2 regions of the Rothia koreensis genome follow, and region 2 is predicted to be linked to the other one. Evidence: riboswitches for the same ligand, from Rfam matches in the RefSeq annotation. Region 2 holds a riboswitch; the other holds the start of a gene.

Region 1 (3,392 bases), 460 kb from region 2:
GATGCACCCGAAGACCGACGTTCTCGGTTGCCCGGACGGCGTCCCTCGCGGCCGGAATCGGAGTGGACGGAGACTTCCTGACGGCACGACGTCGAGCCCGTCGCCACGACCGGGAAGGCTGTTGTCGGGTCACCGCGAGACCGCACGCTTCGAGAAGCGGCTCCTGCCGATCCACCGGGACGTTGCCGGCCGCGGGCGCCACGGGCCGTCGCGGAACGTGGTCGGGGACCCAGACGCCGGCGTCGAGCAACTCCTCGCGCGCCCGTCCGAGAACTTCGGCGGGAGTGCCGTCGTGGCTGATCCCGCCCTTCGACGACAGCACGATGATCCGGTCGACGACGTCGGCCCACACGGCCACGCGGTGCTCCACGACCACCAGGGTCGATCCGTATTCCTCCGCGGCCGCGACCACGGCGTCCCGGACCTCCACGACGCCGTCCGGGTCGAGGTTCGCGGTCGGCTCGTCGAGCAGCAAGAGACCGGGTTCCATTGCGAGGATCCCGGCCAGCCCAAGACGTTGTTTCTGCCCTCCGGACAGCGCCGAGGTCGGATGCTCCCACGGAAGATCGAGTCCGACCGATTGCAGGGCGCGCCGACATCTCCCGACGATCTCGTCCCGTGGCACCCCGAGGTTCTCCGGCCCGAACGCGAGGTCATCGCCGACCCGAGAAAGAACGATCGAGGATTCCGGGTCCTGCTGCATCAGACCGACCGATGCTCTCGCGTCCCGGGGGTCCGTGCCGTTGACGGTCACCCGTCCGAGGGCGGCTTCGCCGTCGTCGTCCTCGAGCACACCGGCCAAGGCGTGGAGAAGGGTAGATTTGCCCGCGCCGGACGGACCGAGCAGCAGAACCTTCTGCCCGGGCGCGATGTCCAGGTCCACGTCGCGGAACGCGGGCTCATCCCGTCCAGCATGGTGCCATCCGAAGCCTCGGGCGCTGACGGACGCGCCCCCGGCGCTCACGCACGCCGCCGCATCTGTCGGGCATCGCGGCCTGCCGCGACCGAGCCGAGAACACCGGTCGAGATCAGGGCACGCATCAGGGCCCACGCGAGGAAACCGGCGATAAGGAGCCCGGAGACCACGGCGCACACCACGTAGACGACCTGGTACCGGGGTTCCCAGAAGGCGTAGTACATGAAGACTTCGCTGATCCCCATGAACAATCCCGATACTGCGCCGGACAGAAGCGCCGTGGGGAGTCCGAAACGACGGTACAGCAACGCGGCGAACACGAGTTCGGCGCCGATTCCCTGGATCGCGCCCGAGAGAAGAACCCCGGCGCTGTAATGCGTACCGAGGAGGGCCTCAATCACCGCAGCAACCATTTCGCAGTAGATCGCGGCGCCCGGTTTCCTGATCACGAGTCCGCCGACGACGCCGGCAATGAGCCAGCCACCGCCGATCAGGCCCGACAAGGGCGGAAATCCGACGGTCGCTGTCTGCGTGGCCGGTGAGACGGCATTGGACCAGATCCAGAAGATGACGCCGCAGACCACCGCCAGAACGGATGCGATGACCATGTCGATCACGCGCCACGATGCTCGCCGTCGATGTGGGGCCGCACCGTTTCGAGCAGGACCCCGGTCCAGGGATTCGGATGAGGGTGTGGTGTTCATCGGTCTTCCTCCTGTACAAATCAGGAGGGGAGGTCGCACGCCGTTCTTCATTCGGGTACGCCCGAGATCTCGACTCCCTACGTCGGTGCTAACCGCATCAGGTCGAGGGTCTGCTTTCGCACTCTCAGCCTCGTTCGAGGCTCCCCTGTCGTTCGTGAACGCCGCCCAGTCTAACCGATCGTTTCACTTCGGGTGAATCTCCAGGCCGTTGCGGACAAAGGCAAACCAGTGCGATTAGGCTGTAAGAAGCTGTACGTGACCGGCCGCACCGCCGGTGCGAATGAAGAGGAGAGATGCATGAGCAACCCCGCAATCAAGATCGGTTCCACGGTGGCTTCCTTGGCGGGAGTCTTTGCCGCCAACAAGGTCATGACTCTCGGGTGGAAGAAGGTCACGGGCAATGAACCGCCGTCGAACAACCCTGATCCCGAGGAGAGCGTGCGAGACATCGTCATCTGGACCGCGATCAGCGGCGTCGTGGCGACCCTGATCAAACTCAGTGTTACTCGCCTGGCCAACAGGCTGGAACACAAGGAAGAGATCGAGACGGGCGGCCAGGCCGAGGTCTGACTCGCCCGGAGGTTGCCTGCGTGCGCGGGCGATGAGCCCATACGGTGCCGATCGTCGTTCTGCGGCGGGACGTGGTTCCCGCTGCGAACGACGACCGGCACCGTTGCGTTCGGCCGCTGCTCCCGGCGCCGCACGAAGCGCCGGCCGGCGAGGCTGAGCTGCGTCACTGGTCGTGGCCGTCCGGCCCCTTGGCCGGCCGCTCCTGACCGTCCTTCTCGAGACCGGCGGCTTCGGCGTCGATGTCCTTGGGCTCGTCCGTCGCCTGCACAGGCGCTTCTTCCTGTTCCTCCTCGCGGTTCATTTGCTCCACGAGGTCGGCCAGTTCATTGACGGTCAGGGCCGAGGCGGTGAAGTGCCGGTTGCGGAAACCGGACCGACCGACCATGTGCGAGGAAACGGGCACGGCGAGAATCTGGAGGGTCCAGGCGAGAATGAGCGCCGGGACCAGTGCCCAGGACCGCGAAGCGATGCCGAGCGCAATCAGGAGCAGGAACAAGCCGAAGACCTGGGGCTTGGCTCCCGGGTGGAGACGCGAGAGCACGTCCGGGAACCGTACGATGCCGACGGCCGCACCCAGCGACATCAGGCACCCGCCGATGAGGCAAATACCGGTCACCGTATCGAGTACGAGGTCCATCTACCGATCACCCCGCCGTGCCGTCGGCGTCGAACCGACGGTCTTGCCAGATTTGCGGGATCGTCCGTGCCCGTACGGACGCTCGGGCGAGGTGGTCGCCGCCGAGGACTCGGGCTTTTCGCGCTGGTCCTTGCGTTCGCGCTTGTTGTTGGCAAAGCGCGCGACCGTCACGGAACCCAGGAATCCGACGAGCGAGATCACGATCAGCATGGTGACGTTCTCGTAACTGTCCCTGTACACCATGTCCACGACGAGTCCTGCGCCGACGATGGCCAGCAGGACGTCGGAGGCGATCACACGATCCAACAGAGACGGCCCCTTGGCCAGGCGGACAATGGTTCCGATGGCGGCCAGAACGAGCAGCACACCGCAGACGATCATGACGATATTCACGATGTTCCCTCCCCCAGCTGGCCGGCTTTCAGGGCGCGATGGCTTTCCTTGGTCCCCATCACGCGAATCACCAGGTCCTCGATCTTCCGCACTCCGTCCTGAAACTTGCGGACGTCCGCTTCGTCGTTGACGTCGATGACGTGGAAGTAAATGGTCGCGGTTCTCCGATCGA
Region 2 (3,392 bases):
GCCCTTCCGTTTTGCCAGCGACGAGGAACGCCAGCAGGCCGCGGACGACCTGACCCAGAACACCCAGAAGCTCTACGACCTGGTCTACGGCAGATCAAGGGCGTGGACGGCGACTTCGAACTGAAGCTGGCGGACGTGGCGACCGGGGCGTCGTCGTTGTTGGAGGAGGTCGCGAAGTCCAAGATCGTCGGCGAGGAAGAGACCTTCTCCCACACCGACATGTACGACTTCAGGGCCAACGTCGAGGGGGCCGAGGTCGCCTACGGCAACGTGGCTGATTTGGTGCGGAAGAAGGACCCCGCCCCGGCGGAGTCGATCGAATCGAATCTCGAGACCGTGAAGGCCCTGATCGAGGAGCAGGTCTCGGGCAGGACCGACGACGGCACGGAAACCTTCCGGGACTACTCCCTGGTCGCCGCGGTCCAGAAAGACGCCGGGGAGGCGCCAGATGCCTCCGCCTACACCGAGACGCAGCGCAAGTTCTCCGATGCGGTCAACGCTCTGAGCGAGCCGCTGTCGAAGATCGCCGGAACGGTCCTCCACTAGGACACGACCGCGACGATGTCAGCACACGAGCATGCCGGGAACGGGATCAAGGCCGTGACAGGGGATGAGGCCGTGTCGGCCGGCGGGCGGGACCGGGGGTTCACCCGGCGCAGGCTGGTCGGCGCGGCCGGCGTCGCGGGTCTCATGGGCGTCTCGGGCTTCGGCGGCGAGGTCCTGGGGCGCCGGAGGGGGCTCGACGCCGCCGCGGCCTCCAGCCCGGACGAACTCCGGTACCCCTTCCGTGGGGAGGTCCAACAAGGAATCCTGACTCCCGCGCAGGACACCATGTATACGGTCGCCTACACGGTCACGACCCGCAATCGGGACGGGCTCCGCCGACTGCTCACCGCATGGACGTCCGCCGCGGAGAAGATGGTTGCGGGCGAACCGGTGGGAGGCGCTGAGAACGACGTCGAGCTGCCGCCGTCCGACACCGGCGAGGTGTGGGGGTATCCGCCGAGCGGGTTGACCATCACCTTCGGGTTCGGGCGTTCCCTGTTCGTGGACGAGCACGGCGGCGACCGTTTCGGCCTCAAGGACAGAATGCCGCGGGTCCTGGCCGACGGCGTTCCCAAATTCGCGAACGAGGCCCTGCGGGCGGCGGCCAGCGACGGGGACATCCTGATCCAAACCTGCTCGAACGACCCCCAGGTCTGCGTCCACGCGGTTCGAAACCTGACCCGCATCGCCTTCGGGTCCGCGACACTCAAGTGGGGCCAGATCGGATACGGACGCAGCTCGTCGACGTCGAAGGAGCAGCGGACCCCGCGAAATCTTCTCGGTTTCAAGGACGGAACCGCAAACCTCAAGGCGGAGGACGACGCCGAGCTGCTTCGCCGCCACGTGTGGGTCCAGCCGGAGGACGACGCCGCGGCCTCGTGGCTGAACGGCGGGACCTACGTCGTCGCGCGCAAGATCCACATGCACCTGGAGGTCTGGGATCGTGTCCGACTCTCCGAACAGCAGGAGGTGATCGGTCGGGACAAGTACCACGGTGCGCCCTTGTCGGTTTCCGACCCACAGGACTCGGACGAATTCGCCCGCCCCGACTTCGCCGCTCCCGGCCGAGACGGCGGCACCGCTATTCCTGCCGACTCGCATGTGGCGGTGGTCGGTGCCGACAACAACCAGGGCGTCCGGATGCTCCGCCGCAGTTACAACTACACCGACGGCAACGACTCGCTTGGCCGTCTGGACGCCGGGATGTTCTTCGTCGCATTCGTGCGCGATCCGCGGACGGGCTTCTACCCGGTCTTGAAGAAGATGACCGAGAAGGACGCCCTCACGGAGTACCTCCAGCACCAGGCCTCGGCCCTCTTCGCGGTACCGCCGGGCATTCGGGAAGGGGACGCCCTGGTGGGCCAGCGCCTGTTCGACTAGCGGTGCTACGATGAGACGCGCGACACGGGGTGCCTCCGAGGGAGGCTGAGATGAGACCCGTCGAACCTGATGCAGTTAGCACTGGCGAAGGGAATGTCCGCAGAGCGCTCGCGCACCCGCGCACCTCCGCTCTCGTCGAGGGAGGCTTCGCTCTTTGGGGTGCCTTCGCCTCGGCAGAGAGGCAGAGACCATGACAGAAGCACGCACCGCGATTCCCCTGAACGAGCACATCGTCGTCGTGACCGGCGGCGCACGGGGCCTGGGGGGCGAGCATCAGCCGAGCGTTCCTCGGGGAAGGCGCCCGGGTGGTGATCGGGTATCACCGCAGTCAGGACGATGCCCAGCGCATCGTCGACGACTACCCCGACCGGGCCCGGTGCGCGCACCTGGACATCCGCGACCGGGAGAGCATCCAGGAGTTTGCGGCGTCGTCCTCCGAACTCTTCGGCGCCGCCCCGACCACGCTGGTGAACAACGCCCTGGTGGATTTCAGCTTCAACGGCGAGGCCCGGCCGAAGGCCGCAGACATCTCCGCCGAGGAATTTCGGACGCAACTCGACGGGTCCCTCCACGGGCCGCTCGCGATGATCCAGGCGCTCCGGCCGGGGATGGCCGAACGGGGATTCGGGCGCATCGTGAACATCGGTACGAACCTTTTTCAGAACCCCGTGGTCCCGTACCACGACTACACGGCCGCCAAGGCCGCATTGTTGTCCCTGACCAGGACCTTCTCGCATGACCTGGGGCCGGAGGGCATCACCGTCAACATGGTCTCGGGCGGTCTGCTGCGGGAGACCGACGCGAGTTCGGCGACGCCGGCCGAAGTCTTCGACGCGATCGCCGAAGGCACGCCCCTGTGCTCCGTCACCACTCCGGACGAACTGGCCGACGCCGTCCTGTTCTTCGCATCCCCGTGGGCACGTGCGGTGACCGGTCAGAACCTGATCGTCGACGGAGGGCTGGTCAAAGGATGAGCGACCGGAAAAAGCAAGCACACATCAATCTGTTCATCTACGGCTGCGGGCATCACAACGCGGCCTGGCGCGCCCCGGGCTCCTCGGTCGACAGGCTCGGGGACATCGCCTATTACGAGGAACTCGCGAGAGTGGCCGAACGCGGCAAGCTCGACGCGGTCTTCTTCGCCGACGGGCAGTCCTTGAGCCCCGGCGGACTCGAGGACTCTCCCGCGTGGTTTCTGGAGCCGCTCACCTGCCTGTCCGCGATGGCGCGGGCGACGTCGAGAATCGGCCTCGTCAGCACGGTGTCCAGCTCGTTCTGGACGCCGTTCCACGCGGCCAGGATCCTTGCGAGTCTCGACCACATCAGCGGTGGGCGGGTTGGTTGGAACGTCGTGACGTCCATGTTCGACGCCGAAGCCCGCAACTACGGTGGCCAGTCCCTGCCCGGGCATGAGGAACGCTACGGTCGGGCCGAGGAGTTCGTCGACGCCGTCCAGGCCCTGTGGG

Evidence for each region. A riboswitch is a leader RNA that binds a small molecule or an ion and turns the genes downstream of it on or off. The one in region 2 is predicted to bind thiamine pyrophosphate.
Region 1: linked by a shared signal. The riboswitch ahead of ACTSLZ_RS12270 (ECF transporter S component) and the one ahead of ACTSLZ_RS01350 (3-oxoacyl-ACP reductase) in region 2 are both predicted to bind thiamine pyrophosphate.

Annotation. Positions count from the first base shown of each region.
Region 1 is NZ_CP197643.1:2,756,621-2,760,012, forward strand. It holds gene ACTSLZ_RS12265 (ABC transporter ATP-binding protein) at 1-964, opposite strand, end outside; gene ACTSLZ_RS12270 (ECF transporter S component) at 961-1,620, opposite strand; TPP riboswitch at 1,678-1,777, opposite strand; gene ACTSLZ_RS12275 (DUF4235 domain-containing protein) at 1,918-2,190, shown strand; gene ACTSLZ_RS12280 (cation:proton antiporter) at 2,354-2,827, opposite strand; gene ACTSLZ_RS12285 (monovalent cation/H+ antiporter complex subunit F) at 2,828-3,220, opposite strand; gene ACTSLZ_RS12290 (Na+/H+ antiporter subunit E) at 3,217-3,392, opposite strand, start outside.
Region 2 is NZ_CP197643.1:305,748-309,139, reverse strand. It holds gene ACTSLZ_RS01365 (imelysin family protein) at 1-124, shown strand, start outside; gene ACTSLZ_RS01360 (imelysin family protein) at 103-546, shown strand; gene efeB (iron uptake transporter deferrochelatase/peroxidase subunit) at 562-1,926, shown strand; TPP riboswitch at 1,942-2,037, shown strand; partial or broken gene ACTSLZ_RS01350 (3-oxoacyl-ACP reductase) at 2,117-2,900, shown strand; gene ACTSLZ_RS01345 (LLM class flavin-dependent oxidoreductase) at 2,897-3,392, shown strand, end outside.